4 regions of the Streptomyces sp. NPDC096046 genome follow, and region 3 is predicted to be linked to each of the others. Evidence: riboswitches for the same ligand, from Rfam matches in the RefSeq annotation. Region 3 holds a riboswitch; each other region holds the start of a gene.
The links. A riboswitch is a leader RNA that binds a small molecule or an ion and turns the genes downstream of it on or off. The one in region 3 is predicted to bind cobalamin.
Positions count from the first base shown of each region.

Region 1 (3,200 bases), on a different contig from region 3:
GCCTGCGGCGATGACCTTCCCACACGCATGAGACGAGGACGAGTGCTGCTAGCGGGCCGCTACCGGCTGGATGTTGAGATCGGGCGCGGTGGAATGGGCGAGGTCTGGCGTGCGTACGACGAGACGCTCGCCAGAGCGGTGGCCGTCAAGCTGCTGCTGCCCCAGGACACCGACGCCACGGCAACCTCCCGGTTCCGTCTGGAGGCTCAGACCGCCGGGCGCCTCAACCACCCCAACGTGGTGGGCGTCCTGGACTTCGGCGAGTACGACAACCGGCTGTACCTGGTGATGGAGCTGGTCGAGGGCGACAGTCTCGCCGGGGTGCTGAACGGCTCCGGCGCGTTGCCCGCCGAGCGGGTGGCCCACCTCGCGGCGCAGGCGTCGGCGGGGCTCGCCGCCGCGCACGGGCAGGGCATCGTGCACCGCGACGTCAAACCCGCCAACCTGCTGCTCGACGCCAACGGCACGCTGAAGATCGGCGACTTCGGCATCGCGCGGTTCCTGGACGACCCCGGCGCCGCGCTGACCGCCACCGGCCAGATCGTCGGCACCGGCCTCTACCTCGCGCCCGAACGGGCCCTGGGCAAGCCCGCCGGGCCCGCCTCCGACATGTACTCCCTGGGCTGCGTGCTCTACCAGCTCCTCAGCGGCCGCCCGCCGTTCCAGGCCGACACCGCCGTCGCCCTGCTCCACCAGCATCTCGACTCGGCCCCCGTGCCGCCTCGCGAACTCGGGGTCTCCGGACTGCCACCGGCGTTCGAGAACTACCTTCTCGGCCTGCTCGCCAAGCAGCCCGAGGAGCGGCCCACCGCCCAGCAGGCCGCCGAGTGGTTCGCCGGGGGCGCCTGGCGGGGCCTGCCCGAGCCGCTGCCGGAGGTCTCGCCGCCGCTGCGGCCGAAGACCGCGTCCGCGGCGCCGTCCGCCGTGCCGGGCCCGTACGACGAGACCAGCAGCCCGACCACATACGCGCTGCCCGCGACCACGGGACACCGCACCGCGGCCCGGGCGGCCCAGGCGGGTCGTTCGGGGCGTTCACGCGGGCCGGGCGGCCCCGGCAACCGCTCCCGGATGGCCGCGACGGCCGCCGCCGCGGCGCTCTTCCTCGCCGCGATGCTCCTCGGCATGCGCTGGTTCTCGCCCGACACCACCACGGAGGGCACGGAACCCGACGCGTCCCCGTCCGCGAGCAGCCCCGCCGCCACGCCCGCCACCGACTCCGCCACGTCTGTCTCCTCCGACCCGGACACCGGCCCGGCAGCCGCCCCGGGGACCGCCGGCACGCCGGGCACCGGCACCGTGGCCGATGTCACTCCGTCCACGCCGGCCGCCTCCCCGACCCCCTACGCGCCCGAGTCCGGCACCCCGACTCCCGCCGGGGAAGCGGGCGACGGCGGCCCGGAGCAGCCGAAGCCGCAGAAGCCGCGCCCCGCCGGGGAAGAGGGGGAGAGCGACGACGGCGGAGACGACGGGGGCGACGACTGACGCGGCCCGGACAGCGCGCGACGGGGTCCTTCCCGCAGCACGTGGATCAGCCGGGGGATGCGCCGGTGTGCGAGCGGACGCCCCCTCGCGCGCCCCCGGGGTGGCTTGTCATCGCCCTTACCCCGGCCTTATTGTCACCAGGCCTTGGTGAACGGGAAATCCGGTGTGATGCCGGTGCGGCCCTCGCCACTGTGAATCGGGAAGTCCGGCTCCGGCCCTCACGGGCAGCCACTGGGTCAACGCGACCCGGGAAGGCGGAGTTCGGGCGGTGGTACCCGTCAGCCAGGAGACCGGCCAAGGCGCGTCAACCATCCACGAGGTGCTGGAGAGGGTCTGCTGAGCCATGCACATTGCCGAGGGTTTCCTTCCTCCGGCGCACGCGGTCGCCTGGGGCGTCGCGTCGGCGCCATTCGTCGTCCACGGGGTCCGGTCACTCACCCGTGAAGTGCGCGAGCACCCCGAGAGCACCCTGCTCCTCGGTGCGTCCGGCGCCTTCACCTTCGTCCTGTCCGCCCTGAAACTGCCCTCTGTCACCGGCAGTTGCTCACACCCCACCGGCACGGGCCTCGGAGCCATCCTGTTCCGGCCGCCCGTCATGGCGGTGCTGGGCACCATCACCCTGCTCTTCCAGGCGCTGCTGCTCGCGCACGGCGGCCTGACCACGCTCGGCGCCAACGTCTTCTCGATGGCGATCGTCGGCCCCTGGGCCGGATACGCCGTCTACGCCCTGCTGCGGCGCTCCAACGCGCCGCTGATGGTGGCCGTGTTCTCCGGCGCGTTCGTCGCCGACCTGTCCACCTACTGCGTCACCAGCGTGCAGTTGGCGCTCGCGTTCCCCGACCCGGGCAGCGGGTTCCTCGGCGCGCTCGGCAAGTTCGGCTCCATCTTCGCCGTGACCCAGATCCCGCTCGCGGTGAGCGAGGGTCTGCTGACGGTGCTGGTGATGCGGCTGCTGGTGCAGTCCAGCAAGGGCGAGCTGACCCGGCTGGGCGTGCTCCGCGCCAAGATGCAGACCCGGACCGAGGCCGAGGCGGTGACCCGATGAGCAGGAACACGAAGATCAACCTGGTGCTGCTGTTCATCGTGGCCGCGCTCGCCGTGCTGCCGCTGGCCCTCGGGCTCGGCGACCACAAGGAGGAGCCGTTCGCGGGCGCCGACGGTGAGGCGGAGTCCGCGATCACCGAGATCGAGCCGGACTACGAGCCGTGGTTCTCCCCGCTGTACGAACCGCCGTCCGGGGAGATCGAGTCGGCCCTGTTCTCCCTCCAGGCGGCTCTCGGCGCCGGTGTCCTCGCCTACTACTTCGGCCTGCACCGGGGGCGGCGGCAGGGCGAACAGCGCGCCCTGGAGCGGGAAGCCGGGAACGTGCCCGCCGGCGCCGCCGGGAAGTCCGCCGACGGGCAGGACTGAGTCGGGGTGCTGCCGATCGACGCGGCGGCGCACAGCAGTCGCTGGCGCCGCCGCCACCCCGTGGACAAGGCCGTGCTCGGACTCGGCCTGACCGTGCTCGCGATCTCGCTGCCGCCCTGGCCGGGCGCGGCCCTGGTGCTGGTGGCGGCCGTGGTGCTGCTGCTGGGACCGGCGGGCGTGCCGGGCCGGCGGCTGTGGCGCGCCTACCGGGTGCCGCTGGGCTTCTGTGTGACCGGCGCGGTCACGCTGCTCGTCCAGGTGGGCGGCCCGGGCGGCCTCGTCTCCCTCGCCGCCGACGGACCGCTGCG
Region 1 covers NZ_JBEOSZ010000005.1:133,404-136,603, reverse strand. The annotation lists gene ABTX62_RS06680 (serine/threonine-protein kinase) at 28-1,482, shown strand; cobalamin riboswitch at 1,611-1,795, shown strand; gene ABTX62_RS06675 (energy-coupling factor ABC transporter permease) at 1,826-2,527, shown strand; gene ABTX62_RS06670 (energy-coupling factor ABC transporter substrate-binding protein) at 2,524-2,892, shown strand; gene cbiQ (cobalt ECF transporter T component CbiQ) at 2,899-3,200, shown strand, end outside.
Region 1: it holds a riboswitch for cobalamin, as region 3 does, so the genes downstream of both, ABTX62_RS06675 (energy-coupling factor ABC transporter permease) here and ABTX62_RS35010 (SCO2321 family membrane protein) in region 3, are expected to answer to the same signal.

Region 2 (3,200 bases), on a different contig from region 3:
CCGCACCATGGGCAAGGGACTGACCGACCTCCAGCCGCAGCAGGGCTTCGCCGCCCAGACCTCCGCGGCCACGGTCATCCTGGCCTCCTCGCACCTCGGCTTCTCCCTCTCCACGACGCACTCCGTGTCCGGTTCGGTCATGGGCGCGGGACTCGGCCGCAAGGGCGGAGTGGTGCGCTGGTCCACCGCGACGCGGATGTTCGTCGCCTGGGGCCTGACGCTGCCGGCGGCCGCCCTGGTGGCCGCCCTCGCCGAGTACGTCACCGGCTTCGGCAACTGGGGCACCGCCGTGGTGGCCGTCTTCCTCATCGCCTCCAGCGCGGCGATCTGGAAGCTGTCGCGGCGTGAGGTCGTCGACCACACGAACGTCAACGACACCGACGCGGCGGAGCCGGCCGGTGTGGTGACCGCGGCGATGGCCGCGGTGACGCCGCCGCCCGCGGGCGGCACGGTCGCCGAGGAGCCGGTCCACCCGTTCCCGGCCCAGGCCACCGCCGAACGGACGCCGACCACGACCACGACGGTCTGACCCCGCCCACCGGTTACAAGGAAGAGTCTCCGATATGAAGATCGACTGGGCGGCCCTCGGCTCCGTCTTCGGTGTCAGCCTCGTGGCCACCGTGGCCCTCGTCGGCCTGTTCACCCTCGGCATCACCGGCCTGTCGCGCCGCGAGCGCGCGGTGGCGCAGGGCGGGTCCGCCGGGCTCGCGGTCACGGGAGCGTACACGTGCTTCGCGGCGTGCGCGGCGGCCGTGGGCTACGGGATCTACCTGATCGTGGCCTGACGGCCCGACACACCTCGTGTCCGCCGGGCGGTGCGGGACTTCGGTCCCGCGCCGCCCGGTCGTCGTGTGCGGGAAGGGGCCGGTGTGGGGTTCTCCACACTCTCCCCTCGCAGGTCAACGGCAAGTTGACGGGGGTTGCCGGCCGTGGTGGACTGCCGGGGCCAGTACGGCGGCAGGAGAGGAAGCCGGTGAGATTCCGGCGCGGTCCCGCCACTGTCACCGGGGTGACGATCCCCGGGAGCCAGGAACTCTCGCCGCCGGTCTCGTCGAACCAGGGCGTGGACACCCTGAGTGAGGACACGTATCGCCATGCGCGGCTGCCGATCCCGTTCCAGCACCCCACCTCCGCCTGCCCTTCCGGCCGGCTGAGCCCATGGGTGCCGGTCGCGTCTTCGCGTACGGCGCCGCCGCCGGTCTGATCGGTGACCTGCTGCTCGGTGATCCTCGCCGAGGGCATCCGGTCGCCGCGTTCGGACGGGCCGCGGGCGCCGTGGAACGGGTGTTGTGGCGGGACCACCGCGGGTGGGGCGCGCTGCACACCGCCGTGTGCACCTCGGGGGCCGTCGCCCTCGGTTCCGTCGCCGCGCGTGCCGTGCGGACCTCCTCCGTCACCTCCGTCGCGCTGACGGGTGCCGCCACCTGGGCCGTCGTCGGGGGGACTTCGCTCGCCCGGGAGGCGCGTGCCGTCGGGCGTGCCCTGGAGGCCGGTGACGTCGAGACGGCCCGGGCCCGGCTGCCGCGTCTGTGCGGGCGGGACCCGCAGGCCCTCGACGCCGACGGGATCGCCCGGGCCGTGGTCGAGTCGGTCGCCGAGAACACCTCCGACGCGGTGGTGGGGGCCCTGGTGTGGGGAGCCGTCGGCGGGGTGCCGGGGCTGCTCGGGTTCCGGGCCGTCAACACCCTGGACGCGATGGTCGGACACAAATCCGCCCGCTACCGGCGGTACGGGTGGGCCTCCGCGCGGCTGGACGATGTCGCGGGCTGGCCGGGAGCGCGGCTGACCGCGGTCCTCGCGGCCCTGGCCGGGCCGGACCCCCGGGGCGCCGTGCGGGCCTGGCGGGCCGACGCGGCGAAGCATCCGAGCCCCAACGCCGGTCCGGTGGAGGCCTCTTTCGCGGGGGCTCTCGGGGTGCGGCTGGGCGGGACGCTCTCGTACGGCGGGCGGGTGGAGCACCGGCCCGTGCTGAACACGCAAGGGCGTGCCGTCGGCACGCGCGATGTCGAACGGGCCGTGCGGCTGTCGCGGCGCGTCACCTGGCTCGCGCTCGGGGTGTGCTCCGGCGCGCGGTTGCTCAAGAGGGGGAAATGACGTGAGCGGTGGTCTTCTCGTCGCCGGTACCACCTCCGACGCGGGCAAGAGCGTCGTGACCGCCGGGATCTGCCGGTGGCTGGTGCGGCAGGGCGTCAAGGTCGCGCCCTTCAAGGCGCAGAACATGTCCCTGAACTCCTTCGTGACGAAGGAGGGGGCCGAGATCGGGCGGGCGCAGGCCATGCAGGCGCAGGCCTGCCGCATCGAGCCGACCGCGCTGATGAATCCCGTGCTGCTCAAGCCCGGGGGTGAGCAGAGCAGTCAGGTCGTGCTGCTGGGCAAGCCGGTCGGGGAGATGAGTGCGCGCGGGTACCACGGCGGGCGGCAGCGGAGACTGCTCGGGACGGTGCTGGACTGCCTGGAGCAGTTGCGGGGCACGTATGACGCGGTGATCTGTGAGGGGGCCGGTTCTCCCGCCGAGATCAACCTGCGGCGGACGGACATCGTGAACATGGGGATCGCCCGGAACGCCGGGCTGCCCGTGCTCGTCGTCGGCGACATCGACCGGGGTGGGGTGTTCGCCTCGTTCTTCGGGACGGTGGCGCTGCTGTCGCCCGAGGACCAGCGTTGCGTCGCCGGGTTCCTCGTCAACAAGTTCCGCGGGGACGTCTCCCTGCTGGAGCCGGGTCTGGACATGCTGCGCGACCTGACCGGGCGGCGTACGTACGGCGTACTGCCGTTCCGCCACGGCCTCGGGATCGACGAGGAGGACGGGATGGGGGTCCCCCCTGCTCGAGCGGAGTCGAGAGCTTGGGGGAGGGTTTCACTGCGGGGAGCGGTGCGGGAGTCCCTGGTCGCCCCGCCGGTCGGCGAGGACGTGCTGCGCGTCGCGGTCTGCGCCGTGCCGCTCATGTCCAACTTCACCGATGTGGACGCGCTGGCGGCCGAACCGGGCGTCGTGGTGCGGTTCGTGGACCGGCCGGAGGAACTGTCCGACGCCGACCTCGTCATCGTGCCCGGCACCCGCGGGACGGTCCTCGCGCTGGAGTGGCTGCGCGAGCGCGGCCTCGCCGACGCGCTGGCCCGCAGGGCCGCCGAACAGCGGCCCGTCCTCGGCGTCTGCGGCGGTTTCCAGATCCTCGGCGAGCACATCGAGGACGACGTCG
Region 2 covers NZ_JBEOSZ010000018.1:61,409-64,608, forward strand. The annotation lists gene ABTX62_RS17960 (inorganic phosphate transporter) at 1-529, shown strand, start outside; gene ABTX62_RS17965 (hypothetical protein) at 564-785, shown strand; cobalamin riboswitch at 939-1,058, shown strand; gene ABTX62_RS17970 (cobalamin biosynthesis protein) at 1,159-2,094, shown strand; gene ABTX62_RS17975 (cobyric acid synthase) at 2,096-3,200, shown strand, end outside.
Region 2: it holds a riboswitch for cobalamin, as region 3 does, so the genes downstream of both, ABTX62_RS17970 (cobalamin biosynthesis protein) here and ABTX62_RS35010 (SCO2321 family membrane protein) in region 3, are expected to answer to the same signal.

Region 3 (3,200 bases):
GGTCTTCCCGGCTTCCCGGACGATCGTGTCCGGCTCGCGCAGGTCCGCGTCGACGTAGTTGGTGACGCCTTCCGTCGTACTGGTCAGCAGGGCACGGGCATGGGCCAGCACCAGCGGGTCGTTGTCGACGTAGACGATCCGGCTCTCCGGGGCCACCCGCTGGGCGATCTGATGGGTGTTGTCCACGTTGGGCAGCCCGGTGCCGATGTCCAGGAACTGGCGGATGCCCTCCTCGCCGGCCAGGTGGCGCACGGCCCGGGCGAGGAAGTAGCGGGCGGCGCGGGCCCCGGTCTCGATGCCGGGGAAGATCTCGCGGAACGCGTCACCGGCCACCCGGTCGACCTCGTAGTTGTCCCTGCCGCCCAGCCAGTAGTTCCAGATCCGGGCCGAGTGCGGTACCGAGGTGTCGATCTTGGGGAACGGCTCCTGCTCGGCGTTCTCCACCTGGTCGGTCATGGACGCTCCTGGCGTGTGAGGTCGGGGAACCCCACGTTAGCCGGTCCGCGCCCTGAGGAGGATCAACTCCTGGGCAGCGCGCAGGAGTTCGTCGCCGCTCGGCACGTCTCCGGGCCGGTATCCCGCCCGCGCGGCCTCGCCCGGGGCCGGTCGCGTGAGTGGCGGCGGGCCGGCGAGAAGGGCGGTGAGTGTGGCACCGGCTGGTGCGGAGAGGGAGCCGATACCGACCCGCAGCGCGGGGCGAGACCCCCACGCCGGCGCCTCCGTCGCCGCGCACGACGTCACGGCCCCCCGGCACACCGGCCGACACCAGACCGAGCCACCGCGCAGGCCGAGGTCCCGGTCGTCCCGGGGGCACGGCCCACCGCATGGCCCGGACCCCCGCAGCGCGGGGCGAGGCCCCTCCACCAGGCCCCCTCGGCCCGATTCCTACGTGCGGGTACAGTAAGCGGGTCGTCATCACACCGTACGGGGGGAAGCCGGTGCAATTCCGGCGCTGACCCGCAACCGTAAACCGTCGCCGAGGCGGTGAGCCGGATCGCCCCGTACGGTTCGTGACCGGCTCACGTGCCCGGCAGACCGCCGGTGCGCGGCACCGTCGAGGTATACGGAGCCGAGCCGCCGGGGTGTCCCGTGCTGCCCGGCTCCCCCACAGGGAGAGGCACCCGCCGATCATGAACGTCCGCCGCAGCGCCGCGGTCCTGGCCGCCGTCGCCGTGATCGGCGCCGCACCCCCGGCCGCCGCCGCCCCGTCCCCGTCGCCGTCCCAGGCGTTCCCCTCCGCCCTGTACGGCGACTCGGACCCGAAGTTCGACGGCGTCTGGCGCCAGTCGCTCGCGCTGCTCGCGCAGGACACGGTGGGGGTGAAGCCGGCCGCGAAGTCCGTGCGGTGGCTGGTGCGCCAGCAGTGCGAGAACGGCTCCTTCGCCTCGTACCGCCCCGACCCCGCCACCGCGTGCGACGCCAAGACCATGCTCGACACCAACGCCACGTCCGCCGCCGTGCAGGCCCTCGCCGCACTCGGCGGGCACGACGACGTCACCGGCAAGGCCGTCGGCTGGCTGAAGTCCGTGCAGAACGAGGACGGCGGCTGGGGCTACGCGCCCGGCGGGGCCAGCGACACCAACTCGACGTCGGTCGTCATAGGGGCGCTCGCCGCCGCGGGCGAGAAGCCGGACCGGGTCGAGAAGGACGGCGAATCGCCCTACGACGCCCTGCTGAAGCTCGCGCTGCCCTGCGGCGGTGACGGCGACGGCGCGTTCGCGTTCCAGCCGGACAAGAAGGGCAGGCTCGCCGCCAACGCCGACGCCACGGCGGCCGGTGTACTCGGGGCGCTGGGCCGGGGCATGGTCGTCAAGCCCGGCAAGAAGTCCGACGCGACCTGCGAGAAGGCCACCACGCCCGAGCAGGCGGCGGCGAACGGCGCGGGCTATCTCACCGCCGCCCTCGCCGAGGACGGCCACCACCTCATGTCCGCCCTGGCGGGTGCCGAGCCCCAGCCCGACTTCGGCAACACCGCCGACGCGGTCGTCGCGCTCGCCGCACGGGGGGACGCCGGGCAGGCGGAGAAGTCCGTGCGGTGGCTGGAGGAGAACTCCGCCTCCTGGGCCTCGCAGAGCGGTCCGGCCGCCTACGCCCAGCTGATCTTCGCCGCCCACGCGACGGGCACGGACCCCCGCGACTTCGGCGGCGCGGACCTCGTGAAGCAGCTCAACGCGACGGGCCCGGCCCCGCGGACGGACGGGAAGACCAAGGCCTCGGACGACGAGAAGGACTCCGGCTCGGACGGCTTCTTCGGGGTCTGGTGGTACGTCGGCGTCTGCCTCGTCGCCGGGATCGGCATCGGCTTCCTGTTCACCGGCCGCAAGAAGCAGCGGCAGCTGTGATCCGCCGGGCCGTTCTGCTCCTGCTGGCCTCGCTCCTGCTGTGTGCGGGAGCGGGCCAGGCGCAGGCCGCCGGGTACCGGTACTGGTCGTTCTGGGAGCGCGACGCCGGCCGCTGGGTCTACGCCACCCAGGGCCCGTCCCTGGTCCGCCCCTCCGACGGCGACGTCCAGGGCTTCCGCTTCGCGGTGAGCGAGGACTCCGCGAGCGCGGTCCGGCCGCGCGGCACCGCCGACTTCGCGACGATCTGCGCGAAGACGCCCGCGCGGGACGGCAGGAAGCGAGTGGCCCTGGTCATCGACTTCGGCACACCGTCGGACGCCCCCGGGGGCGCGTCCCCGCCCCCCGCCCGCACGGCCTGCGCCCGGGTCTCCCCCGACGCGACGACGGCCGAGGCCCTGGCCGTGGTGGCCAAGCCGCTGCGCTACGACACCAACGCCCTGCTGTGCGCGATCTCGGGCTATCCGGAGAAGGGCTGCGGCGAACAGGTCTCCCCGAAGCAGCGGCAACAGAAGCCCGCAGCGGGGAGGGACTCCCCGTCGGACGGCGGGCCGTCCCTGGGTCTGGTCGCGGGCGTCGCGCTGGTGGTGCTCCTGGGCGGGGCGGCGACCTGGCAGGTACGACGGCGTGGGTAGCGGCACCCGGCACCGGCACCGGGCTCAACTGCACCCCGGTGCCTGGTGGCTCTGGTCCCTTTCCCTCGGCACCGCGGCCACCCGCACCACCAACCCCCTGCTCCTCGCCCTCCTCGTCGTGGTCTCCGCCTACGTCGTGGCGACCCGCCGCCCCGACACCCCCTGGTCCCGCTCCTACGGCGCCTTCGTCAAACTCGCCCTCGCCGTGATCCTCATCCGACTGCTC
Region 3 covers NZ_JBEOSZ010000068.1:24,973-28,172, reverse strand. The annotation lists gene ABTX62_RS35015 (SAM-dependent methyltransferase) at 1-456, opposite strand, end outside; adenosylcobalamin-variant (AdoCbl-variant) riboswitch at 920-1,008, shown strand; gene ABTX62_RS35010 (SCO2321 family membrane protein) at 1,131-2,342, shown strand; gene ABTX62_RS35005 (SCO2322 family protein) at 2,339-2,974, shown strand; gene ABTX62_RS35000 (CbiQ family ECF transporter T component) at 2,967-3,200, shown strand, end outside.

Region 4 (3,200 bases), on a different contig from region 3:
ATCTACATCCCGATCAAGCTGGGCGGCTTCGACGACATCTTCGCCAAGGCCGGCGAGGCCTACAGCCAGACCAACCCGGCCACGGGTGCGCCGCGCGGCGCGCTGGTGCCGTCGGAGGCGGGCCAGTGGACCTACGCCACACTGGCGCTGGGCTCCGCCCTGGCCCTCTTCATGTACCCGCACTCGATCACGGCGACGCTGTCCTCGAAGAGCCGTGACGTGATCCGCCGCAACACCACGATCCTGCCGCTGTACTCCCTGATGCTGGGTCTGCTCGCGCTGCTCGGGTTCATGGCGATCGCGGCCGGCATCAAGGTGCAGAACGGCCAGCTGGCCATTCCGCAGCTGTTCGAGACGATGTTCCCGGACTGGTTCGCGGGCGTGGCGTTCGCGGCGATCGGCATCGGCGCTCTGGTGCCCGCGGCCATCATGTCCATCGCGGCCGCGAACCTCTTCACCCGCAACATCTACAAGGACTTCATCAAGCCGGACGCCACACCGGCGCAGGAGACCAAGGTCTCCAAGCTGGTCTCCCTGCTGGTGAAGGTGGGCGCCCTGGCCTTCGTGCTCACCATGGACAAGACGGTCGCCATCAACTTCCAGCTCCTGGGCGGCATCTGGATCCTGCAGACCTTCCCGGCCCTGGTCGGCGGCCTGTTCACCCGCTGGTTCCACCGCTGGGCACTGCTCGCGGGCTGGGCGGTCGGCATGATCTACGGCACTGCCGCCGCGTACGGTGTGGCCTCCCCGACCCAGAAGCACTTCGGCGGCAGCGCGAAGGAGATCCCCGGCATCGGGGAGATCGGGTACATCGGCCTCACGGCGTTCGTCCTGAACGTCGTCGTCACCGTCGTCCTGACCTTCGTCCTGAAGGCCGTGAAGGCCCCCGAAGGCATCGACGAGACCAAGCCGGAGGACTACACGGCGGACGCGGGCGACCCGGGGGTCCAGGTGGAGCTCCCGCCCGCGACCGCCGGTAGCGCCCATTAGGGGCGCGGGAAACCGCGCGAACGACCGCACACCACCCGCAGCGGGCCGCCGTGAGAAGGATTCACGGCGGCCCGCTGTCATGTGGAGTTGACGCTCTGACACCAGCACGACACAACATCTGGGGGTGCCATGCGCGCCCGGCACAAGATGTATGCTCATGCTCGCTGTCGCCGCAGGGGAATCCGGTGCGAATCCGGAACTGTCCCGCAACGGTGTACTTGTGCACGTTTCGTGCACACGAATCAGTCCGAGGACCTGCCGACAGCGCACCCGGCCACCCGGCCGGTGTGCTCCGACGTCCGGGCCTCGTGGAATGGGCCGGTGGACGCGACGCCGCGTGCGCTCGTGTGCTGCCCCCTGCCCTCGACGAGGCCCCGTGCCGAGCGAGGGAGAGCCCCCACGTGACCATCGCGCCAGCCGAACCGGTCTCAGCCGCCGAAGAAACGCAGGACGCTCCCGGAGCCGCGTTGCTACGGACCCTGACCGAGCTGACCGCCGACCTCCCCGACACCGACCCCGGCCGGGTCGCCGCCGCCGCGCTGCGCGGCCGGTCCGCCCAGGGCGACGAGACGGAGTTGCGGGAGCTGGCGACGGAGGCCGCGGCCGGTCTGATCTCCGAGGAACCCGCGTACTCCCGGCTGGCCGCCCGGCTGCTGACCATCGGCATCCGCGACGAGGCCGCCTCGCAGGGCGTCACCTCCTTCACCGAGTCCGTCGCGGCCGGCCACCGCGAGGGCCTCATCGCCGACCGCACCGCCGAGTTCGTGCGGCTGCACGCCGCCCGGCTCGACGCGCTCGTCGACACCGGCGCCGACGACCGCTTCGGTTACTTCGGCCTGCGCACCCTGCACAGCCGCTACCTGCTCCGGCACCCGCTCACCCGCAAGGTCGTCGAGACGCCCCAGCACTTCATGCTGCGCGTCGCCGCCGGTCTGGCCGAGGACGACACCAGCCGCTCGGTGGACGAGGTCGCCGCGCTCTACGCGCTCATGAGCCGCCTCGACTACCTCCCCTCCTCCCCCACCCTCTTCAACTCGGGCACCCGGCACCCGCAGATGTCGTCCTGCTACCTCCTCGACTCCCCCAAGGACGAGCTGGACTCCATCTACGACCGCTACCACCAGGTGGCCCGGCTATCGAAGCACGCCGGTGGCATCGGACTGGCCTACTCCCGCATCCGTGCCCGCGGTTCGCTGATCCGCGGCACCAACGGGCACTCCAACGGCATCGTCCCGTTCCTGAAGACCCTCGACGCCTCGGTCGCCGCCGTGAACCAGGGAGGCCGCCGCAAGGGCGCCGCCGCCGTCTACCTGGAGACCTGGCACTCCGACCTCGAGGAGTTCCTGGAGCTGCGCGACAACACCGGCGAGGACGCCCGCCGTACGCACAACCTGAACCTCGCGCACTGGGTTCCGGACGAGTTCATGCGGCGTGTGAACGCCGACAAGCAGTGGTCGTTGTTCTCCCCCTCGGACGTGCCCGAGCTGGTCGACCTGTGGGGTGAGGAGTTCGACGCCGCCTACCGGGCGGCCGAGGCGAAGGGCCTGGCGAAGAAGACGCTCCCGGCGCGCGAGCTGTACGGCCGGATGATGCGCACCCTCGCGCAGACCGGCAACGGCTGGATGACCTTCAAGGACGCCGCCAACCGCACCGCCAACCAGACGGCCGAGCCCGGCCACGTCGTGCACTCCTCCAACCTCTGCACGGAGATCCTGGAGGTCACCGACGACGGGGAGACGGCGGTCTGCAACCTCGGCTCGGTCAACCTGGGTGCCTTCGTGAGTGACGGGGACCTCGACTGGGAGCGCCTGGACGATACCGTCCGCACGGCCGTGACCTTCCTCGACCGGGTCGTCGACATCAACTTCTACCCCACCGAGCAGGCGGGCCGCTCCAACGCCCGCTGGCGTCCGGTCGGCCTGGGCGCGATGGGCCTCCAGGACGTCTTCTTCAAGCTGCGCCTGCCCTTCGACTCGCCCGAGGCCAAGGCCCTGTCCACCCGGATCGCCGAGCGCATCATGCTCGCCGCCTACGAGGCTTCGGCCGACCTCGCCGAGCGGAGCGGTCCGCTGCCGGCCTGGGAGAAGACCCGCACGGCCCGGGGCGTGCTGCATCCCGACCACTACGACGTGGAGCTCACCTGGCCCGAGCGCTGGGCGGCCCTGCGCGAGCGGATCGCGACGACCGGCCTGCGCAACTCCCTGCTCCTC
Region 4 covers NZ_JBEOSZ010000006.1:136,111-139,310, forward strand. The annotation lists gene mctP (monocarboxylate uptake permease MctP) at 1-990, shown strand, start outside; cobalamin riboswitch at 1,142-1,267, shown strand; gene ABTX62_RS07870 (ribonucleoside-diphosphate reductase subunit alpha) at 1,392-3,200, shown strand, end outside.
Region 4: it holds a riboswitch for cobalamin, as region 3 does, so the genes downstream of both, ABTX62_RS07870 (ribonucleoside-diphosphate reductase subunit alpha) here and ABTX62_RS35010 (SCO2321 family membrane protein) in region 3, are expected to answer to the same signal.